DNA from 2 places in the Acidisoma sp. C75 genome. Region 1 is predicted to be linked to the other one. Evidence: riboswitches for the same ligand, from Rfam matches in the RefSeq annotation. Region 1 holds a riboswitch; the other holds the start of a gene.
The links. A riboswitch is a leader RNA that binds a small molecule or an ion and turns the genes downstream of it on or off. The one in region 1 is predicted to bind thiamine pyrophosphate.
Positions count from the first base shown of each region.

Region 1 (11,287 bases):
TCGAGGGTGTCACGATCAACGCCGCCCGCGCCCTCGGCCTGGAGCGCGAGACCGGGCGGATCGCGCCCGGGCTTTCGGCCGATTTCGCGCTCTGGGAGGCTGAGAGCATCGCCCAGCTGGTCGGCCGCATCGGCCTCAACCCGCTGCATGCGCGCGTCTTTCAAGGAGTGACCGATGACGCCTGAGATCCTGACGCCCGGGGCGGTGACGCTCGCCGATCTCGCGCGCCTCTTCGGGCGGGAAGGGGCGGTCGCGCTGGCGCCGGCGGCGCATGCGGCGATGGCGCGGAGTGCGGCGCGGATTGCCGAGGTCGCGGCCGGCGAGGCGGCGGTCTATGGCATCAATACGGGCTTCGGCAAGCTCGCCTCGATCCGCATCGAGGCGGCGGACGTGGCGCAGCTGCAACGCAACCTCATCCTGTCGCATTGCTGCGGGGTGGGCGAGCCGCTGAGCCCGGAGGTGACGCGGCTCGTCATGATCCTCAAGCTCCTCTCGCTCGGGCGCGGCGCCTCGGGCGTTCGGCTCGCGATCGTCACGCTCATGGAAGCGATGCTGGCGGAGGGCGTGCTGCCGATGATCCCGGAGAAGGGATCGGTCGGCGCTTCGGGCGATCTCGCGCCGCTTGCGCATATGACGGCGGTGATGATCGGCGAGGGCGAGGCGACCTATCAGGGCGTGCGGCTGCCCGGCGGGGAGGCGCTGCGGCGCGCCGGCCTCAGCCCCGTCGCGCTCTCCGCCAAGGAAGGGCTCGCGCTCATCAACGGCACGCAGGTCTCGACCGCGCTGGCGCTCACCGGCCTGTTCCGCGCCGGGCGGGCTTTCGCCGCCTCGCTGGTGACGGGCGCGCTTTCCACCGATGCGGCGATGGGATCGACCGCGCCCTTCGCCCCGGAAATCCATGCGCTGCGCGGCCATCGCGGGCAGATCGAGGTGGCGGCGGCGCTCTGCGCCCTGCTCGAGGGTTCGGGCATCCGGCAAAGCCATCTCGACAATGACGAGCGGGTGCAAGACCCCTATTGCCTGCGCTGCCACCCGCAGGTCAGCGGCGCCTGCCTCGACGTGCTGCGCCAGGCGGCGCGCACCCTCGAAATCGAGGCCAATGCGGCGACCGACAATCCGCTCGTGCTCTCGAACGGCGATGTCGTCTCGGGCGGGAATTTCCATGCCGAGCCGGTGGCGCTCGCGGCCGACCAGATCGCGCTCGCGGTCGCCGAGATTGGCGCCATCGCCCAGCGCCGCATCGCCATGCTGGTGGACCCGGCGATGAGCTTCGGCCTGCCGGGCTTCCTGACGCCGAAGCCCGGCCTCAATTCCGGCATGATGATTGCGGAAGTGACCTCGGCCGCGCTGATGAGCGAGAACAAGCAGCTGGCGCACCCGGCCTCGATCGATTCGACGCCGACCTCGGCCAATCAGGAAGACCACGTCTCGATGGCCTGCCACGGCGCCCGCCGGCTGCTGCCGATGACGCAGAACCTGTTCGACATCATCGGCATCGAGGCGATGACGGGGGCGCAAGGAATCGCGCTGCGGCGCCCGCTGGAAACCGCGCCGCCGCTCAGCCGGGCGATCGGCCGGCTGCGCCGGGAGGTGGCGGAGCTGGTGGAGGATCGCTACATGGCGCCCGATCTCGCGGCGGCCTCCGCGCTCGTCGCCTCCGGCGCTTTGGTGGAGGCGGCCGGCATCGCGCTGCCGCCGGTCTTTGCAGAAGGGAGCGTGCCATGACCAATTCGCGCCACAATATCCGCGATGTCTTTCCGCCCACCGGCACCACGCTCAACGCCAAGAGCTGGCAGACCGAGGCGCCCTTGCGCATGCTGATGAACAACCTGCATCCGGAGGTGGCGGAAAACCCGCACGAGCTCGTGGTCTATGGCGGTATCGGCAGGGCCGCGCGCAGCTGGGAGGATTTCGACGCCATCTGCGCGAGCCTCAAGGAGCTCGAAGCGGATGAGACGCTGGTGGTGCAATCGGGCAAGCCGATCGCCATCATCCGCACCCATCGCGATGCCCCGCGCGTGCTGATCGCCAATTCGAACCTCGTGCCGGCCTGGGCGAACTGGCAGCATTTCAACGAGCTCGACCGCCGCGGCCTCATGATGTACGGCCAGATGACGGCGGGTTCCTGGATCTATATCGGCACGCAAGGCATCGTGCAGGGCACCTACGAGACCTTTGCCGAGGCCGGGCGCCAGCATTACGGCGGCAGCCTCACCGGCAAATGGATCCTCACCGCGGGCTTGGGCGGCATGGGGGGCGCGCAGCCGCTCGCCGCCGTGATGGCCGGCGCCTGCTGCCTCGCCGTCGAATGTGACGAGACGCGCGCCGATTTCCGCATCCGCACGCGCTATTGCGATGCGAAGGCCCAGACGCTGGACGAGGCGCTGGCGATGATCGCGCAATGGACCGCGGCGGGCGAGGCGAAATCCGTCGCCCTCATCGGCAATGCGGCGGAGATCTTCCCCGAGATCCTGCGGCGCATGCGCGCGGGCGAGCCGCTGCCCAACGGGCGGCCGGACATTGTGACCGATCAAACTTCCGCCCATGATCCGCTGCACGGCTACCTGCCGCTCGGCTGGAGCCTGGCCGAATGGCGCGCGCGGCAGGAGACGACGCCGCGGGAAGTGGAGGCGGCGGCACGCGCTTCGATGCGTGCGCATGTCGAAGCGATGGTTGGCTTCTGGCAGGCGGGGGTGCCGACGCTCGATTACGGCAACAATATCCGCCAGGTGGCAAAAGATGAGGGCCTCGCCGAGGCTTTCGCCTTTCCGGGCTTCGTGCCCGCCTATATCCGCCCGCTCTTCTGCCGCGGCATCGGGCCCTTCCGCTGGGTGGCGCTTTCGGGCGATGCCGAGGATATCTACAAGACCGACCAGGCGATGAAGGAGCTGTTCCCCGAGAACGCGCATCTGCACCGCTGGCTGGATATGGCGCGCGCCCGCATCGCCTTCCAGGGCCTGCCCGCGCGCATCTGCTGGATCGGGCTGGGGGACCGGCACCGCGCCGGCCTCCGCTTCAACGAAATGGTGGCGAGCGGGGAGCTGAAAGCCCCCATCGTCATCGGCCGCGATCATCTCGACAGCGGGTCCGTAGCCTCCCCCAATCGCGAGACGGAGGCGATGCGTGACGGATCGGACGCCGTCTCCGACTGGCCTTTGCTCAATGCGCTGGTCAATACGGCATCGGGCGCCACCTGGGTTTCGCTGCATCATGGCGGCGGCGTCGGCATGGGCTTCTCCCAGCATGCCGGGGTGGTGATCTGTGCCGATGGCACCCCGGAGGCGGCGGCGCGGCTCGAACGCGTGCTGTGGAACGACCCGGCATCGGGCGTGTGGCGCCATGCCGATGCCGGATACGAGGATGCGATTGCCTGCGCAAAGGAACATGGCCTCCGGCTGCCGCGCATCCTAAGGCTGTAGCGCCCGCGCCGCCCGGCGGCCGGGGCGGCCTGACCCGCCGATTTCCCCACAGGAGGCGGGGGCTGACGCCGCGGCCCCGTCCTCTTCCGGCAAATCCCATGCCCGCCAGCGGCCTCGGCCGCTGCGGCTTGACAGGCGGCCCGCCTTCATGGTGCCTTGCCCGCACCGAGGGGTGCTCTGAGAGAGAGCTGAGACGTTTCCCATGGGCCAAGCGCCCACCGGGGCGGACCCTTTGAACCTGATCCGGTTAACACCGGCGGAGGGACGGGCAATTGCGAAGATCATTCGCCCCTTCTCCGAAGCTTCGAGGCAGAAAGGGGTTGCGATGATGACGACGAAACCAGCGCATGTCACCACGGGCGCCATTCCCGGCTCCCGCAAGGTCTATTCCGCCCCGCCCGGCCTCGCCGGCGTGCGGGTGCCGTTCCGCGCCGTCGATCTGCACGAGACGGCGCGCGAGCCTGCCTTCATGCTCTACGATACCTCGGGCCCCTATACCGATGCGCAGGCGCGCATCGCCCTCGATGAAGGCTTGCCCCGGCTGCGCGCGCCCTGGCTTGCCGGCCGTGGCCTCGCCGCGGCCGAGGCGCGTCCGGTGCGGCCGGAGGATAACGGCTTCGCGAGCGGCGATGTGCTGGTGCAGCCTTGCCCGGCGGCGCACCGCGTGCTCATCGGCGCGGCGGGGCGGCCGGTGACGCAGTATGAATTCGCCCGCGCCGGCATCATCACCGAGGAGATGATCTTCGCCGCGCATCGGGAAAATCTCGGCCGGGTGGCGGCTGCCGAAGGCGCCGGCGCGCGCATCGAGGATGGCGAGAGCTTCGGCGCCCATATCCCCGAGATGGTGACGGCGGAGTTCGTGCGCGCCGAGATCGCCGCCGGCCGCGCCATCCTGCCCGCCAACATCAACCACCCCGAGCTTGAGCCGATGGTGATCGGGCGTAATTTCCTCGTCAAGATCAACGCCAATATCGGCAATTCCGCAGTCACGTCCTCCGTCTCCGAGGAGGTGGAGAAGCTCGTCTGGGCGATCCGCTGGGGCGCGGATACGGTGATGGATCTCTCAACCGGCCGCAACATCCACAATATCCGGGACTGGATCCTGCGCAATTCCCCGGTGCCGATCGGCACCGTGCCGATCTATCAGGCGCTTGAGAAGGTGCGGGGCGACGCGGCCAAGCTCGACTGGGAGGTATTCCGCGATACCCTCATCGAGCAGGCGGAGCAGGGGGTTGATTACTTCACCATCCATGCCGGCGTGCGGCTCGCCCATATTCCGCTGACCGCGCGGCGGGTGACGGGCATCGTCTCACGCGGCGGCTCGATCATGGCGCAGTGGTGCCTCAGCCATCACCGCGAGAGTTTCCTCTACGAACGCTTCGGCGATATTTGCGACATCATGCGCCGCTACGATGTCTCCTTCTCGCTCGGCGACGGTCTGCGCCCCGGCTCGAACGCCGATGCGAACGATGCGGCGCAGTTCGCCGAACTCGAGACGCTGGGCGAGCTGACGCGCGTCGCCTGGGGCAAGGGTTGCCAGGTCATGGTCGAAGGGCCGGGCCATGTGCCGATGCACAAGATCAAGGCAAATATGGAGAAGCAGCTGGAGACCTGCGGCGAGGCGCCCTTCTATACCCTCGGCCCGCTGACGACGGATATCGCGCCGGGCTACGACCATATCACCTCGGCGATCGGCGCCGCGATGATCGGCTGGTACGGCACGGCGATGCTCTGCTACGTGACGCCGAAGGAGCATCTTGGCCTGCCGGAGCGGGAAGATGTGAAAACCGGCGTGATCACCTACAAGCTCGCGGCGCATGCGGCGGACCTCGCCAAGGGGCATCCGGCGGCAAGGCTGCGCGACGATGCGATCTCCCGCGCGCGGTTCGAATTCCGCTGGGAGGATCAGTTCAACCTGGGGCTGGATCCTGAGACCGCTCGGGCCTTTCACGACGCGACGCTGCCCAAGGAGGCGCACAAGACGGCGCATTTCTGTTCCATGTGCGGGCCGAAATTCTGTTCGATGAAGATCAGCCACGATATCCGCGAGGAAGCGCGCCGCCAGGATGGGCTGCGCGAGATGAGCGCGAGCTTCCGGGAGAGCGGGCAGGCGCTCTATATCCCCGCGCTACCGGAGGGCGATGAGGGCGATGAGGGCGGCGACTGCGCGATAGCGGGTGCGACAGGCGCGGAGGTTGAGAGCCAGTCCGACTGATAGGGAAGCACGCGTCTTGCCCGTGCTCGTCACGGGCATCCACGCGTCGGGGCGTTTCAAGCGGCGTCTGACACAGCCTGAGCGGGCATGAACCGCTTGCTTCAGTGCCCTGGTGGGCGCGGCGGCTGCCCATGTGGCGCCGGCTGCGGCGCGGCCATGTGCGGGGCCGGCGCCGGGCGAGGCGGTGCGGCCATTCGCGGCGCGGGGGCCGGGCGCGGTGGTGCTGCCATCCGTGGCGCGGGCGCGGGGCGAGGCGGTGCCACCATCCGTGGCGCGGGCGCAGGCATGCGAGGTGCGGCCATTTGCGGCGCCGGGGCCGGGCGCGGCGGTGCTGCCATCCGTGGTGCGGGCGCGGGGCGAGGCGGTGCCGCCATATGCGGTGCTGGGGTGAAGGCCGGGCGGGCCTGCGGCGCGTTCGGCGCCGGCATCGGCTGATGGTTCATCTGCGGCATCGGCCGCGGCCCTCCCGGCTGAGGCGCGGCCGGCTGAGGCGCGGCCGGCTGAGGCGCGGCCGGCCGAGGTGCCCCCGGCCGAGGTGCCTCCTGCTGAGGTGCTGCCGGCCGAGCTGCTTGCGGATGCGCCCCGTTTCCCGGCGCGGCAAGGTTTGGCATGCCGCCGGGTGCGGCGGGGCGGAAGGCGGGATGCGGGGCGCCCGGCGCGGCCCCCGCCTGCGGCAGGGGCGGCAGAGCGTGCTGCGCGAAGGGGTGCTGGCTGCCCGGCATGGGGCCGCCTGGGCGCTGGTTGCCCGGCATGGGCCTAGCGGCGTGCGGCGCGCCCGGCGGCAGGCCGGCATGCAACGGCGCCGCGGCGGGGGCGAAGCCCGGCAAGCCCTGGCCCGGCGGATGGCCGACCGCGCCCGGAACGCCTGGCGCGAAGCGCGGCGCCACCGCCGCATGCGGTACCAGTTGCGGAGCCGGCCCGCGTCGGCCCGGAGCGAAGGCACCTGCGCGGATGGCGGGCCCCGGCGCCGGCGGGCGGGGTGCCGCCCCCGGCGGGCCGGGCGGCAGATGCTCCCGCGCCGCGAGCGCCGGGGTCAGCCCCCAGGTGGCGGCGGTCGGGCGCGGCAATTGGCGGGGCAGGGCGCCGGGGGTGAAGGGTGCGAGCCGTGCCCCCGGCGGCAGGGCATGCGCCTCTGGCCCGATCGGCCGAGAGCCGACCATGGCCGCCACGGGCGCGAAGGTCGCGCCCCGGCGGTTGACGATGTTGAAGCTCTGCTGGTTGTTGATGATCTGCGCGTTGCGATAGTCGATGCGGTTGTTCACCACCGTGATGTTCTGCTGGTAGAAGCGGTTGTAATCCGGCATGTACGGCCGGTTATAGGCGTTGAAATAGCGCGGCGGCACCGCATAGGGTGGGTAGTAGGGCTCGCGCAGGCCGAGCGGCGCCCAGCCGATGGAGCCGGAGCTCAGCGCCGCCGCCGTTACCGCGCCGGCCGCGATGCCGAGGAAGGTGACGAGCGCCGGCGCATAGACCGGCTGGTAGCTCGCATAGCGATAGCCGGGGTCGATCGCCGGGGCCGGCACCCAGCCCCAGCGGCCGCCGAATTCCGCCCAGCGGCCGTAATGGAAGGGCGCGAAGCCCCAAGGATCGTTGTCAACCCAGGTCCAGCCCCAGGGCTGGATATAGGCCCACCGCCCATCCCGATAGGGCACCCAGTTTGATGCCACTTGCGGAAACCACACGGCGCCGACGCTCGGCTGCGCCTGCCAACTGCCGTATTGCGCCAGCACCGAAGTGCCGGTCATCTCCGCGGTGACGGGTGGCGCGCTCACGGCCCCGGGGGGCGGCGGCGGCGCGACCTGGCGCAGCATGGCGGTGAGGAACTGGTCCTGCTGCATCGCGCCAAGCTGGCTCTGCACCGGATCTGTGCCGGAGACCACGAGCGTCTGCTGCGGGCCGACGGTCTGCGGCGCGCTCTGCCCGAGGGGGGTGAATTGCAGCGCGCCGCTGACGACGGTGATATAGGTCGGCGTCGTGCTATCGCCGGCGTAGATCTCGTACTGCCCGCTGGTGGCGATCTCGGCGGTGCCGCGCGGCGTCTGGATGGTGAAGCTCTGCCCGTTCTGTAGCGCGACGAGGTTGAGGAAGATTTCGCCTTGGGAAAGAACGGCCGCCGCCGTTTCCTGGTCGATCTCCTGGGCGGTGAATTCTGTGCCGCCGTTGAGCGCGATGCGGCTGGAATCGAGAAAGATCGAGGCTTGTGCCTGCGGCTGCGTCCAGAGCGCGTCGCCGGTCGCGAAAGGATAGTTCTGCGTCGCGGCCGTCCATTCGGTCTGGTCCGCGCTATGGAAGGAGACGGCGCCCGCGATATTGCTGAGCCAGCCGACGCGCGCCGGCGGCGTGCCGGCATCGGCCGCCGCCGGTGCCGCCGCGCCGGGCGGCGGAGGGGGCGCGGCCACCTGCTGCGCGAAGGCGGCAGGGTTGCCGGCGAAGGGGCTGGCGGCGAGGCTGATGCCGGCGAGGACGCTCGGCAGCAGAGACCAGCGGGCGCGAAAGCTCATGGTGCGGGGCCTCGGGTTCAAGACGGAACGGCACGTCTGACGGATCGCCAAACCTCGCGGAGATATGAGGTCGAAATGATGACCGGCCTGTGGCGCCGGCCCCGCTCTCCAGAAGTTGAAGACCGGCCGCGCGGCATCGGCCCGTGGCGGGACGCGCGAAAACATTCGTGAAAGCGCCGTTGCCTTTCGTGACAAAGCAGGCGGCGCGGCTGTGGTACGCAGCGGGCATGGACAAGCAGGCGATGCACGCCCTGGTGCGTTTCGGCTTCGGCGCCGGGCCTTCCACCACGCTCGACGGAGAGCCGCGGGCCTGGCTCCGCGGCCAGCTGCGCGGGCCCGATCCCGGCCTCGCCGCCGGCGTTTTCGCCGAACTGCCGACGGGGCAGGCGGCGCTCGACGTGACACGGCAGGACGCGATCCGCCGACGGGCTTTCCTCGCGGAGAAGAAGGGGGCTGCGGATGCGCCGCTCGCCGGCTTCAAGCCGATGGCCCGCCAGCTTTATGCCGATGACGCGGCAGCCCAGCTCGCCTTCGCCGCCACCACCGCGGCGCCGTTTCGCGAGCGGCTCGTCTGGTTTTGGGCCAATCATTTCAGCGTCAGCATTCTTCAGGGCGATACCGCGGCCCTCGTCGGCCCCTTCCTGCGCGAGGCGATCCGCCCGCATGTGACGGGCCGCTTCGCCGATCTCGTGCTCGCGGTGGAGCGGCATCCGGCGATGCTCTTCTATCTCGACAATCAGACCTCGATCGGGCCTGCCAGCCGCGCCGGCCAGCGCACGGGGAGAGGACTCAACGAAAACCTCGGCCGCGAATGCATGGAGCTGCATACGGTGGGGCTGGAAGCGGGCTACAGCCAGGCGGATGTGACCAATATGGCGAAGCTGCTCACCGGCTGGTCCGCCGCCACCACGATGGAAGGTGGCGGGGATGAGGTGACGGGCTTCAAGTTTCGCCCCTTCGCGCATGAGCCGGGGCCGCAGCGGGTGATGGGGCAGGACTTCCCGGAGGGCGAGGCGGGCGGCATCGCGGCACTGCGCTACCTCGCGACCTACCCGACCGCCTATCGCCGCATCGCCCGGCAGTTGGCGACGCATTTCTTGAGCGATGACCCGTCATCCGAGGCGGTTGCGGGTATCGCGCAGGCGCTGGCGCGGAGCGGCGGCCAGCTGACCGCCGCCTACGAGGTTCTGATCGATCTCGGCATGGCGGCGCCGCCGCTCGGCAAGGTCAAGACGCCGTTCGATTATACCGTCTCGCTGCTGCGCGCGGCGCCCACCGCCGCGATGGCCGAGCCGCAGCGCCTGCTCGGCCTCCTCGCGCAGCTCGGCCAGCCGCTCTGGGCGGCGCCGCTGCCCAATGGCTGGCCTGACCAGGCAACCGCCTGGGCGGACCCCGATCTGCTGCTCGCCCGTGTCGATGCTGGCTTCACCTATGCCGGCGACGTGGCGCGGCAGGCGGCGGCGCCTGCGGTGGCGGAGGCGGCGCTCGGGCCGTTCCAATCCGCCGCGACGCGCAGCGCGATTGCCGCCGCCGGCTCCCCGCGCGAGGCGCTGGCGATGCTTTTCTCGAGCCCGGAGTTCCTGCGGCGATGATGGATGATCACCATGCCGTGCCGGCGGGTGCTGCGCTTTCGCGCCGCGCGACCCTGCTCGGCCTGACTGCGATCGGCGCTGTCGGGCGGACGCGCCTCGCACTCGCCGATGCGCCGGGCGACCAGCGCTTCATCGTCGTGCTGCTGCGCGGCGCGCTCGACGGCATGGCGGCGGTGCCGCCCTATGGCGATGCGCGGCTCGCTGGGTTACGCGGGGCGCTGCTGCCCCCGCCGGTCGGGCAGGCGGGGGGCATGCTCGATCTCGGCGGCTTCTATGGCCTGCATCCGGCCTTGAGCAATCTGCACGGCCTCTATCAGGCGGGTGAGGCGCTGGTGCTGCATGCGGCGGCCGGGCCCTATCGCACGCGCAGCCATTTCGAGGCGCAGGATCTGCTCCAGCTCGGCACCGAGACGCCCTCGATCAGCTCCGGCTGGCTCAACCGCCTGCTGCTCGAACTGCCGAAGAACCAGGGGCCGGTGGCTCGCGGCCTCGCCGTCGGCCGCGCCATGCCGCTGCTGCTGGAAGGTGCGGCGCCGGTCGGCGCTTATGCGCCGATCGCGCTCGCCCCCGCGCCGCCCGCCCTCATCCAGAAGGTGGTGGCGCTCAACGCGCCGGATCGGCTGCTCGGCCCCGCGCTCCGCCAGGGGGTGCGGGAGATGGCGTTCGAGCAGCAGGTGGCAGCCGCCGAGGCGCAGGAGATGTCGGACGAGCCGGGCGACCCCGGCGGCCATGGCATGATGGCGGGGCGGAAGGCCAAGCGGCCACGCTACGATTTCCCGGGCCTCGCCGCCAAGGCGGGGCAGTTGCTGGCGGCGCCGGCAGGCCCCCGCATCGCCGCTTTCGAACTCGAAGGCTGGGATACCCATGCGAACCAGGTGAGCAGCCTGCATGGCGCGCTGATCAATCTCGATGCCGGGCTCGCCCGCCTGCAACAGGCGCTGGGGCCGGCCTGGGGCAGCACGGTCGTGCTGGTGGCGACGGAGTTCGGCCGCACGGCGGCGATGAACGGCACCCATGGCACCGACCATGGCACCGCGACCGTCGCCTTCCTGGCGGGCGGGCGGGTGGCGGGCGGAGCGGTGCGGGGAACCTGGCCTGGCCTCGCCCCGGGGCAGCTGTTCGAGGCGCGCGATCTGGCGCCGACCACCGATATCCGCGCCCTCGCCAAAGGGGCGATCGCTGCGCAGTTCGGCTTGGGGGATGGGGCGCTGGCGCGGATCTTCCCGGCGAGCCTTGGCGTGCAGCCGATGGGCGGGCTCCTGCGCGCCGCGTGAGGCGGCTTGTGGGGCGGGGACGAGATTTCTGAAAGGCCGCGTATTCTGGCTGGGGCGGGAGGATTCGAACCTCCGCATGGCGGAATCAAAATCCGCTGCCTTACCGCTTGGCTACGCCCCAATTCCCGCCGATGTTGGCATCCTGCCGGCGTCGGCGGCTTGCTCATAAAGCGGGGCGGCGGGCTCGTAAAGGCCCCCGCCCCAGCGCCACCATCCCGGCGGGCGCAGGCCAGCCGCCGCCGCTTCCGCCGCCGCGCGGCTGGGGAAGAGGCCGAAACAGGTGGCG
Region 1 covers NZ_BAAFHD010000001.1:347,349-358,635, forward strand. The annotation lists gene hutI (imidazolonepropionase) at 1-185, shown strand, start outside; gene hutH (histidine ammonia-lyase) at 175-1,725, shown strand; gene hutU (urocanate hydratase) at 1,722-3,419, shown strand; TPP riboswitch at 3,578-3,701, shown strand; gene thiC (phosphomethylpyrimidine synthase ThiC) at 3,748-5,634, shown strand; gene ACYQ7X_RS01580 (DUF6600 domain-containing protein) at 5,736-8,135, opposite strand; gene ACYQ7X_RS01585 (DUF1800 domain-containing protein) at 8,324-9,727, shown strand; gene ACYQ7X_RS01590 (DUF1501 domain-containing protein) at 9,724-11,001, shown strand; tRNA gene ACYQ7X_RS01595 (tRNA-Gln) at 11,048-11,122, opposite strand; gene ACYQ7X_RS01600 (4-(cytidine 5'-diphospho)-2-C-methyl-D-erythritol kinase) at 11,113-11,287, opposite strand, start outside.

Region 2 (11,287 bases), on a different contig from region 1:
GGCGCGGCCGAGCGAGGATGAGGCGGCCGATATCCTCGATCTGCGGCAGAGCATCGAATTGCTGGTGCTGGCACGGCTGACCAAGCGCCGGCTTGCCCCCGCGATGCTCGCCGCGCTCCGCGCCCATGTCGCCGAGGAGGAGCGCGCGCTTGCCGATGGCGAGGCCGGGCATGCCGCCTCCGTCCGGCTATCGGGGGAATTCCACGTCCGCCTGGCGGAAGCGGCCGGCAGCCCGCTGCTCGCCCGCTACGTCGCCGAACTCGTCTCCCGCTGCTCGCTGCTGCTTTCCGGCCAGCGGGCGCGCCATTCCGGCCATTGCGGGGTGCAGGATCATCGCGCGCTGCTCGACCGGCTGGAGAGCGGGGACCGGGCGGGCGCGCTTTCCGCGATGCGCGATCATCTCGAAGCGGTCGCCGACCGGGCGTTGACGGCGCAAGGAACCGACGGCCAGGCGGCCTCGGCGGCGTGAGCGGGCTCGGCTTCATCGCCATCCTGCTGACGCTTTCCGCCGTCTTCGGTATCGTCAACTACCGGCTGTTGCGGGTGCATGCCTCGACTGGGGTGCTGATCATCGCTCTCGCCGTCTCGATCATCGCGATCGCGATCGACCCCTTGGTGACGGCGGTCGATTTCCGCGCGCTGGCACTCTCGCTCCTGCATACGATCGACCTGCCGGCGACGCTGATGAACGGCGCGCTCGCCTTCCTGCTCTTCGCCGGCAGCATGCATGTGGATATCGCCGAGTTGCTGCGGCGGAAATGGACGGTGCTGGCGCTCGCCACCCTCGGCGTGCTCATCGCGGTCGGGGTTTTCGGCCTCGGCATCTACGGCGTCTTCGCCGCCCTCGGCCGCCCCGTGGCACTCATCTGGTGCCTCGTGCTCGGCGCGATCCTGGCGCCGACCGATCCCGTCTCGGTCGTCGGGCTGCTCAAGCGGCTCGGCCTGCCGGCGGGCTTTCGCGCCATCTTCGCGGGCGAGGCGCTGTTCAACGATGGCGTCGGCGTCGTCGTTTTTACCGTCTTTCTCGGGATCGCCACGGCGAGCGGGCATGCGCTGAGCCCGACGGGCGTGGCCGCCGCCTTCCTGACAGAGGCTTGCGGCGGCGCGCTGCTCGGCCTCGCCACCGGCTGGGTGGCGCTCCGCCTCATGCGCGGGGTGGATGATTACAACCTCGAACTCATCCTCTCGCTCGCCCTCGCCACCGGCACCTACAGCCTGGCAAGCGCCCTCGGCCTCTCCGGCCCGATCGCGGTCGTCCTCGCCGGCCTCGCCATGGGCAGCGAGAGCGGCCAGGATGCGCTGAGCGCGATCGCCCAGCAGCATGTGACGACCTTCTGGTCGATGATCGACGAATTGCTCAACACGCTGCTTTTCCTGCTGATCGGGCTCGAATTCGTCTCCGTCCCCGTCACTGTGTTCGATCTCCTGGCCGGCGGCATCGGCATCGCCCTCGCCCTTCTCGCCCGTTTCGTCAGCATCCTGCTGCCGGCGCTCGTCCTGCGCCTGCATGCCATTCTCGATGCCGATGCGCTCGCGGTGCTCACCTGGGGGGGCTTGCGCGGCGGCATCTCGGTCGCCCTCGCGCTCAGCCTGCCGGCCGGCGCGCCGCGCGCGCATCTTCTGCCGGTCTGCTACGCCGTCGTTGTCTTCACCATCATCGTCCAGGGGTTGACGATGCCACGGCTCGCGCGGCGCTATACCGCGGCGCAGGCGCGGCGGAGCAGCCGGAGAGACCCGCATGCCAGCTGAAGGCCAAGCCCGCCTGGAGAGGGAAGTCAGCTTCGGCGCCATCCTCAAGATCGCCCTGCCGATGATGCTGGCCTATCTCAGCACCGCCCTGGTCGGCGCTGTCGCCACCGCCGCGATCGGCCGGCTGGCCGATGCGGTGCTGGCGGCCGGCGTCGCCATCGCCGCCATCTTTTTCGACGTTTTGCTGGTCAGCCTGAGCTTCCTCCGCAGCACCACCCTCGGGCTGACCGCGATCGCGCTCGGCCAGGGGCGGGAGGCGGAGGCGCACGCGGTCTGCCAACGCGCCCTGGTGCTGGGCTTCGGCCTCGGGCTCGTCATCCTCGCGCTGCGCGGCCCGGAAGCGCGCTTCGGCCTGCCGCTGCTCGGCGCGCATGGCCCGATCCTGCGGGTGGCGCGGGATTACGTGCTGATCCGCTGCCTCTCCGCGCCGATGGCGCTCGCCAATTACGCCATTCTCGGCGCCTTCCTCGGCCGCAGCCGCGCGGCCACCGGGCTCGTTCTGCAACTCGTGCTGAACGGGACGAACATCCTCCTCTCGATCTGGACCGTGCTCGGCCTCCACTGGGGCGTGCAGGGCGTGGCCTGGGCCGCGGTTGCCGGGGAAACGGCCGCCTGCCTGCTCGGCCTCGTCCTGCTGTCACGCGCCGGGGGCGGGCGCGCCTGGCAGGGCTGCGCGCCCGCGCTCCGCGATGGCGCGGGCTGGCGGCATATGGGCGTGCTCAACCGCGATACGCTGATCCGCACGCTCTCCCTGCTCTTCAGCTTCGCCTTCTTCACCCGCCAGGGGGCGAGCCTCGGGGCCGTCGTCGTCGCGGCCAACGCGGTCCATATGCAGTTCTTCGCGCTCTCGGCCAATTGTCTCGATGGTTTCGCCGCCGCCGCCGAGCAGTTCGCCGGCCGCATGATCGGCGCGGGAAGCCGGCCGGGGTTTCTGCGCGCCGTGCGGCTCACCCTGCTCGCGAGCCTCGTTTGCGGCGGCGGCATCACCCTGCTCTACCGGATCCTCGGCCCGGATTTCATCGCGCTGATGACAGAGGCGCCGGCAGTGCGGGCGGCGGCGCAAGCAAGCCTCGCCGCGGCCGCGCTGGTGCCGCTCGTCGCCGCCGCGGCCTTCACGCTCGACGGGATCTTCATCGGGGCCACCTGGTCACGCGATATGCGGGATATGATGCTGGTCTCCGTGCTGCTCTTCCTGGCCGCCTGGGCGGTGCTGATGCCGCGCTTCGGCAATGCCGGGCTATGGGCTGCCTTCCTCTTCTTCATGGCGGTGCGTGGCGCCACCTTGGGGATGCGGCTGCATCGCCGGCTCGGCCGCGGCACGCGGCTCGCGGCCTTCGGCGGATAGCGGCCGCGCCCGACCTGCGCCGCTTGCGACCGGATACAAAATGATCCAAGCTCGGCTCACGCGATGGTGAGGTTCCGGGCATCGCGCCGGCGGGGGTGCTTTGGGGCGGGCACCGCCGGGTCGATGCCGGGATCGACACCCCTCTGCCATCGGGCGACCGCTCATTCCGCATGCCGTATAAAAGCGCCTTGGAGATCGAAGTCACCAAAGCCGTGCAGCGGCTGGCGCGCTCTGTCGCCGGGCGGGATCGCGCGGTGCTGCTCGGCCTGCTGCTCTCGGCCACACCCTTTCCTCCCTCGACCCTCATCGGGCTGCTGCTCGACCTCGTCAATCTCGGGCTGATCGCCGGTGGATCGCTCAACCGCCGCGAACTCGGCCTCGTGCTCGGGGCGATCTGCCTCGCTTTCGCCAATTTTGCTTTCCTGGTCTTTCTCCTCGGGTTCTTCGAGCATGAGGTTCTGAGCCTCTGGGCCTGGCTCGTGTGGTTGCTGGGGCGCTTGCTCGGGGCGGTTGCGGCCTTGGTTCTGGGCGGGCCCGGTCCTGGCCTTGCCGGTAGTGCGGGCGCGCTCAGCCATGTCTGATCGATCGACGGAGGAGCGGGGGATGGCCGAAGCAGGCGATGGCGAGAGTGGCGAGAGAATGGCCCTGGGGCGCGCCGCGGACGAGAAATTCTGTTTCGCCTGTGGCCGGGTGATCCATCTCACCGCGCGGGATTGCCCGCATTGCGGCGCGGCGCAGCCTCGGCTGGCGGCGAGCGCGGCCGGGTCAGCGGGCGACGGGGTGGCGGCCGGCCGCAGCCTCGCCCCGCTTTCGGCCCCGCTTTCGGCATCGGCCACCGCCGGGCAGGCGATCCTGACCGATCAGGTGTTCTGCCGCGGCTGCGGCAAGCCGATCCATCGGACAGCACCATTCTGCCCGCATTGCGGGGCGCCGCAGGCGGCCGCCATGGCCGGCCGGCCGCGCGGCCAGAAGGACAAGTCAACCGCGGGGATTCTGGCGCTGCTGCTGGGCGGCATCGGGGTGCATAAATTCTACCTCGAGCAGCCCGGGCTCGGCGTTCTCTACCTGCTCTTCTGCTGGACCTTCATCCCCGCGCTGATCGGGCTGATCGAAGGGGTGATCTACCTCACCATGTCGGACGAGCGTTTTTCACGCAAATATAATTGAAGAAAGGGCGTCTCCGGGATGAGCGACAATCCGAACATGGTCTTCTGCCGTGGCTGCGGCCAGCGGCTGCATGTCACTGCCCTCGCCTGCCCGCATTGCGGGGCGCCGCAGGGCAGCTTCGGCGCGGCAGGGCCGGGCGACGGTATTCCGCGCACCTTCGGCAGCGCGATTACGATATGCTTGCGCAAATATGCCGATTTCCAGGGCCGCGCGCCGCGGGCCGAATACTGGTGGTTCGCGCTCTTCACCATCCTGGTGGATGTGGCCTTCTCGGTGGTGGCGGCCGCGCTGCATGAACACGCGATCGGAATCCTGGGCGATCTCGTCTCGCTCGCCCTCCTTCTGCCGACGATCGCCGTGGGCGCGCGGCGGCTGCATGATATCGATCGTTCCGGCTGGTGGCAGCTGCTGAACCTCGTGCCTCTGGTGGGTTGGATCATCGTCTTCGTCTGGTTCTGCACGCGCGGCACGCGGGGGGATAACCGCTTCGGGCCGGAAAACGGCCAGTTGGCATAAGCACCAACTGGCATAAGCATAAGCCAGGCGGGTAAGGTTGCCTTTCCGGCATGAGGTGCTCTGATCGCGCAACGAAGGGCGCGCTCAGAACACCCCGTGCAGGAACCAGGCGAGATTGCCCGTCTCCGGCCTTTCGCCGTCACCGCTGCGGTAGAGCCAGAAGCGATCGCCGGCTTCATCCTCCACTGCCCAATAATCCCGCACGGCCTGTTCCTCACCGGGGCGGCGCCACCACTCGCCGAAGATCCGCTCGGGCCCGTCCGCCCGGCGGATGCGGTGGCGCACCCGCCCCCAGGTGAAGGCGGCGGGCGGCTGGTCGGGCAGCATGGCGAGCGCCTGGACCGGCTGCGGCGGGCTGAGAAGGCGCACTGGCCGCGGCAGATGCGCGGGCCAGGTTTCACCCCCCGGCGGGGCGAGCGGATCGGTCCGCCGCACGGCGCGTTCCGGCACCGCGCTCGCGACCGGGGTGAGGCGATAGACGCAATCGGCGCCGAAGCGCGCGGCCAGCCGGTCGATCAACGGGGCGAGGGCCGCGAGTTCCCGCGCCAGGGGCCGCGGCTCGCCCAGCGCGGCGGCCATCTGCTCGGCCGCCATCCGCTCGGCGAGCGGCACCCAGAGCGTCATCGCCTCCACCCCGTGGCCGGGCTCGATCGTCTCGATCCTTTGGGTGAGAAGCCGTGCGAGGGCCTGTGCCTCCTGCACCGGGCGGGCGGTGCCGAGGGCGATGACCTGCAGGCCGTGATCCACCCGTTCGCAGACGAGATCGAGCCGCCGCGCCCCCTCCCCGCGCCGGGCCAGCGCCTCCGAAACCGCGCGGGCAAGGCGGGTGATGGCCCGCTCCAGGGCTGGCGCCGTCATCAAAGGTTCCGTGAAGGCGAGGCGCTGGCGGAGGAGGCTCGCGGGCGGCAGCGGCTCCAGCGGTTCGAAGAGCGTGCCTTGGGCAGCGTCGATCTGGCGCAGCAGCGCCGCCCCGAAGCGCTGGGCGAGCGCCGCGCGGGGCAAGGCCATGAGATCGCCGATGCTGACGAGGCCGAGCAGGGTGAGCAGCCGCGCGGTCTCGCCCGGAATGCGCAAGGCGGCAACCGGCAGGGGGGCGAGCGCCACCGCCACCCCACCCGGCGGGCAGAGCAGCCCCTCCGCCGCGCCAGGATGGTAGCGGGCGAGCGCCCAGGCCGCCCCCGGCGTATCGGCAATCGCCAGCCGGCTGGTGATGCCTGCCGCCGCGAGGCGTGTGCGGAGATCGGCCAGCAGGGCGGCCTCCCCGCCCAGCAGATGATCGGCGCCGGAACTGTCGATCCGCACCCCGTCCGGCGGATCGGCCGCCGTGAGCGGGGCGTAGCGCCGGCACCAGAGGGCGAGATCCCGCAAGCCCGTGGCATCGGCCGCCGGTTCGGCATCGACGACGCAAAGGCCCGGATGCATCGCCTGCGCTTCGGCGAGCGGCTGGCCGGGGCGGATGCCGAGCGCGCGCGCGGCCGCATCGGCCGCCCCCACGGCCAGCCGTCGGCCATCATGCAGGCGGGTGACGAGCGGCGCCCCCTCAGGCAAGCAGACGCCGGCCGCCGCCTGCTGCCGGCGCCACCGCTCGGTCGGCCAGAGCGGCAGGAAGACGGAGATGACCCGTCTCATCGCAAGCCTCCACAATCCAGGATGCAGCCTCCGCCCCCCGGCAGCGGATGAGATCGACCTGCCAGAGCGCGGGGGCGAGGCCCGCGATCTCCGGCACTGCCGCCACAGGCGGGCCTGAGGGAAGGCGGGTGATGCGCCACCGCGTGAGCGCGGGGATCGGCGGTGCAGCATGCGGCCGGGCCGCGTCAGGCCGGGCCGCCGGCCCCGGCGGCCGGCAGAGGGTGAAGGCGGGGAAGCCTGCGGTTTCCGCCGCCAGTTGCAGGCGCCGGGCGGCGGTGGGGCGCAGCCATGTTCCGACCTCGCCCACGATGCCGGCGGCACCGCCATGGCGCAGCCCCTCTTCCATCACCAGCGGCACCGCCCGCGGCGCGCGCACATGCAGAACCCGATCGGGATGCAGGCCGGCGGCGGCAAGGCCGGGGGGAAAGAGATCCTCCCGCTCGCTGATCCACAGAACCGGGCCGGGTAGCCGCGCCAGAATGCCCGCCACCATCAGCGCGGCGGCGCTGCCATAGGGCTGGCCGGCGCCCTGATCGGCCAGTTCGTGCAAGCCGCCGAGCCTCAGCCCCCCGCCCGGCAGGTGGCGATCCACTATGCCGAGGCCGAAGGGCAGGACAGCGCCCGGCGCTTTCTGGCTGCTGCCGCGCTCCAACCCGGCGATCGTGCCACGAAGCCGCGTAAGGTTTTGAAGAATCTCGCTCATAACTCCCAAGGGCGCAGCAAAGAGAGTGAACATAAAGAGAACATGAGGGGAACATAGGCATGGCCGGGCGCTTCTGTGAAGCGACGAATCGGCGAGGCCGCTTCCGCCGTCACGGCTGGGTTCAGCCTCCCGCTCTGGTGCGCCTGGTTACAAACCGCTTACTTTGCCCCGGGCAAAGACGATCCTTCCCCAGGGCCGGAAAGCGCGAGAGAGACGGGAGCAGACGGTGACGAGCACGGCACACGCAACCCGCGAGAAATTCCTCAAGGCCACCCGCATCCTCGCCTCCCATACCGGCCCGATGAAGGTGCGCCTGCGCGAGGCCCTGGTGCCGGACCTGCTGATGCTGACCGCCGAGGACATGCCCTGGCCCGATCTCTGGGAGCGTTTCGTGACGATCCGCGAGGAACTCGCCCCCCACCATAAGCCGGATGTGCTGCTGGAACGCTGGTGGGATTTCGAGCTTGGCCGCGTCGCGCTCGAAATCGTCGATATCTACGACGCCTTGACCCGCCGCGCCTGACGCCGGAGCCTGCCCGGTATGGGCCAGCTGCTATGGATCGCCTCCTACCCCAAATCGGGCAATACCTGGGTGCGGGCCTTCCTGCAGAACTACATCCGCGATGCCGCCGAACCCCAGGACATCAACGACCTGATGGCCGTGACGACGGGGGAAAGCGCGGCCGCGCGCTTCGCGCCGTTCGATCCGCGCCCCGCCTCGCAATACAGCATCGCCGATGTCCAGCGCCTGCGCCCGCTCGTGCATCGCGCCATGGCCGAAGCGCGGCCGGGGATCTCCCTCGTCAAGACGCATAGCGCGCTGCTCGTGGTGGCGGGCGAGCAGACCATCACCCGCGCAGTGACGGCGGGCTGCATCTACATCCTGCGCGATCCGCGCGATGTCGCCGTCTCCTTCAGCCATCACCTCGGCCTCTCGCTCGATCGCACCATCGCCTTCATGGCGGATCCTGAAGCGGCGACCGGCGGGACGGATGATACCGTCTATGTCCGCCTCGCCACCTGGTCCGCGCATGTGCATTTCTGGACCCATCGCCCCCACCCCACGCTGCATGTGATGCGCTACGAGGATCTGCTGGCCGATCCTCACGCCGGTTTCGGCGCGCTCATCCGCTTCATGGGGCAGGAGCCCGAGCCCGAGCGCTTGGCGCGCGCGGTACGCTTCAGCGATTTTGGCACGCTGCGCGCCCAGGAGGCCGAGCGCGGCTTCATCGAAAAGCCGCCCCAATCCCGTGCCGCCTTCTTCCGCGCCGGCGAGGCCGGGCAGTGGCGGAGGGTGCTGAGCCCGGCCCAGGCCGCCCGGATCGAGCAGGACCACGCCACCATCATGCGGCGCTTCGGCTATCTCTGAGGCGAGCGGCCGGGGATTTGACGCAACCGGCGAAGAGCGATAGCAGAGCGGGATCCAAGGGGAGCCCCGGCAAGGGGCTGAGAGGCCATTCGGCGGGTTTTCCCGCCGCGCGTGGCGACCCTTCGAACCTGATCCAGGTCATGCTGGCGAAGGGATGGGACAAGCGGCCGCACAGCATGCCGTTTCACGCTCTCCGCCCTTTCCGGCCATGCCCCTGATCTCAGAGCGGAGATGCCCGCATGCGGGTGGAGCATGTTACAGTGATCGGCGCGGGCGTCCTCGGCCTCACCACTGCGCTCGCCCTCGCCGAAGCCGGCATCGGCGTCACGATCCTCGAACGCAGCCCGGCCCTCGCGCAGGATGCCTGCTCCCGCTATGCGGGCGGCATGCTCGCCCCCTGGTGCGAGCGCGAAAGTGCCGAGCCCGCGGTGCAGCGCCTCGGCGCGGAGGCGCTCGCCTTCTGGCCGCGCGTCTTTCCGGCCACCGAGCAGCGGGGCAGCCTGGTGCTCGCCCCTTCCCGCGATGCCCCCGATCTCGCCCGCTTCGCCCGCCGCACCGAAGGCTGGCAAGCCCTGGACGGGGCCGGCATCGCGGCGCTGGAACCCGATCTCGCCGGGCGTTTCCGCGAAGCCCTGTTCTACCCGGAGGAAGCGCATCTCGATCCGCGCGCCGCCCTCCCCGCGCTCGTCGCAGAGCTTGCCGCGCGGTCCGTCTCCCTCCGCTTCGGGGTGGCGGCCGATCCCGAGGATCCGAGCCTCGGCCCGGTCGCCGATTGCCGGGGCCTCGCGGCGCGGGACAGGCTTGCCGATCTGCGCGGGGTGAAGGGCGAAATGCTCATCCTCCGCTGCCCCGGCCTTTCCCTCAGCCGGCCGGTGCGGCTCGTCCATCCGCGCTTTCCCCTCTATGTCGTGCCGCGGGGGGACGGCGTCTTCATGCTCGGCGCGACCATGCTGGAAAGCGGCGAGCGCGGCCGGGTGACGGCGCGTTCGGTGGTGGAACTCCTCAACGCCGCCTATGCCCTGCACCCGGCCTTCGCGGAGGCCGAGATCATCGAGCTCGGCGCCGATGCCAGGCCGGCCTTTCCGGACAATCTGCCCCGCCTCCGCCCCTTCGGGCGGCGGAGCCTCGCCGCCAACGGCCTCTTCCGCCACGGCTTCCTCCTCGCCCCCGCCCTCGCCCGGCGGGCCGCCGCCTATTTCGCCACCGGCACGCTCGACCCGGAGATCGCCGCATGAAAATCCACGTCAACAACGAGGAAAGAGAGGTCTCGGCCGATAACCTCGCCGCCCTCATCGACGAGCTCGGCTTGGCCGATGCTGCGGTCGCGACCGCGCTCAACGGCGAGTTCGCGCCGGCGCGGATGCGCGCAGGCCTCGCGCTTCGCGCCGGCGACCGGGTGGAGATCCTCGCCCCCATGCGGGGAGGCTGAGGCCATGCCGCTCCCGATACCGGCGCCGCTTCAGGTCTACGGCGTGCCGCTCGCCTCCCGCCTGCTGCTCGGCACCGCGCTCTACCCCTCGCCCGCCATCATGGCGGAGGCGGTGCGCCGCTCGGGCGCCGAGATCGTCACCGTCTCGCTGCGGCGGGAATCGGGGGCGGCGCGAGAGGGCCAGGCCTTCTGGTCCCTCATCCGCGGCCTCGGCCTGCGCGTGCTGCCCAATACCGCCGGCTGCCATTCGGTGAAGGAGGCCGTGACCACCGCGCAGATGGCGCGTGAGGTTTTCGAGACCGACTGGATCAAGCTCGAGGTAATCGGCCATCAGGACAATCTGCAGCCCGATGTCTTTGGCCTGGTGGAGGCCGCGCGCATCCTGGCCGCCGATGGTTTCGCGGTCTTTCCCTATACGACGGAAGACCTCGTGGTGGGGGAACGGCTGCTCGATGCCGGCTGCCAGGTGCTGATGCCCTGGGGCGCGCCGATCGGCACCGCGCGGGGGCTGAACAACCTCTACGGGCTGCGGGCGATGCGCGCCCGCTTTCCGCAAGTGCCGCTGATCGTCGATGCCGGCATCGGCCTGCCCTCCCATGCGGCCCAGGCGATGGAACTCGGCTTCGACGGCGTGCTGCTCAATACCGCCGTCGCCCGCGCGGGCGATCCGGCGCTGATGGCGGAAGCCTTCGCCGGCGCCATCCGTGCCGGCCGCCAGGCCTATGAGGCCGATCCCATGCCGGTGCGCGATCTCGCCGCCCCTTCCACCCCGGTCCTCGGGCTCGCCTTCCAATGAGGCCGCGGCTCGATCCCTTCTATCTGATCGTGGACGAGCCGGGCTGGATCGAGCGGCTGCTGCCGCTCGGCCTGCGTCTCGTGCAGCTTCGCATCAAGGAGCAGCCGGAGCCGGCGCTGCGGGCGGCGATCCGCGCCGCGCGCGGGCTTTGCGCCGCCGCCGGGGCGACGCTCGTCATCAACGATCATTGGCAAATCGCGATCGAGGAAGGGTGCGATTTCGTCCATCTCGGCCAGGAGGATCTGGCGGAGGCCGATCTGCCGGCCATTCGCCGCCACGGCCTGCGGCTGGGTTTGAGCACGCATAGCCCGGAGGAGTTGGACCGCGCGCTCACCGCCGCCCCCGATTACGTGGCGCTCGGCCCGGTGTTTCCGACCATCCTCAAGCAGATGCCCTGGGCGCCCCAGGGCCTCGATCGGGTTCGGGAGTGGAAGGAGCGGCTTGGCGATCTGCCGCTGGTCGCGATCGGCGGCCTGACGCCCGAGCGAGGCCGCGCAGTCCTGGAAGCGGGCGCGGATTGCGCCGCGGTGGTGACGGATGTGCTGCGCCACCCCGATCCTGAAGCGCGGCTCGGCGCCTGGCTG
Region 2 covers NZ_BAAFHD010000007.1:12,444-23,730, forward strand. The annotation lists gene ACYQ7X_RS10510 (GntR family transcriptional regulator) at 1-469, shown strand, start outside; gene ACYQ7X_RS10515 (cation:proton antiporter) at 466-1,749, shown strand; gene ACYQ7X_RS10520 (MATE family efflux transporter) at 1,739-3,094, shown strand; gene ACYQ7X_RS10525 (hypothetical protein) at 3,265-3,675, shown strand; gene ACYQ7X_RS10530 (NINE protein) at 3,698-4,261, shown strand; gene ACYQ7X_RS10535 (DUF805 domain-containing protein) at 4,280-4,777, shown strand; gene ACYQ7X_RS10540 (Y-family DNA polymerase) at 4,862-6,406, opposite strand; gene ACYQ7X_RS10545 (ImuA family protein) at 6,318-7,109, opposite strand; gene ACYQ7X_RS10550 (hypothetical protein) at 7,336-7,632, shown strand; gene ACYQ7X_RS10555 (sulfotransferase domain-containing protein) at 7,651-8,478, shown strand; TPP riboswitch at 8,526-8,650, shown strand; gene ACYQ7X_RS10560 (FAD-dependent oxidoreductase) at 8,718-9,713, shown strand; gene thiS (sulfur carrier protein ThiS) at 9,710-9,907, shown strand; gene ACYQ7X_RS10570 (thiazole synthase) at 9,912-10,703, shown strand; gene ACYQ7X_RS10575 (thiamine phosphate synthase) at 10,700-11,287, shown strand, end outside.
Region 2: linked by a shared signal. The riboswitch ahead of ACYQ7X_RS10560 (FAD-dependent oxidoreductase) and the one ahead of thiC (phosphomethylpyrimidine synthase ThiC) in region 1 are both predicted to bind thiamine pyrophosphate.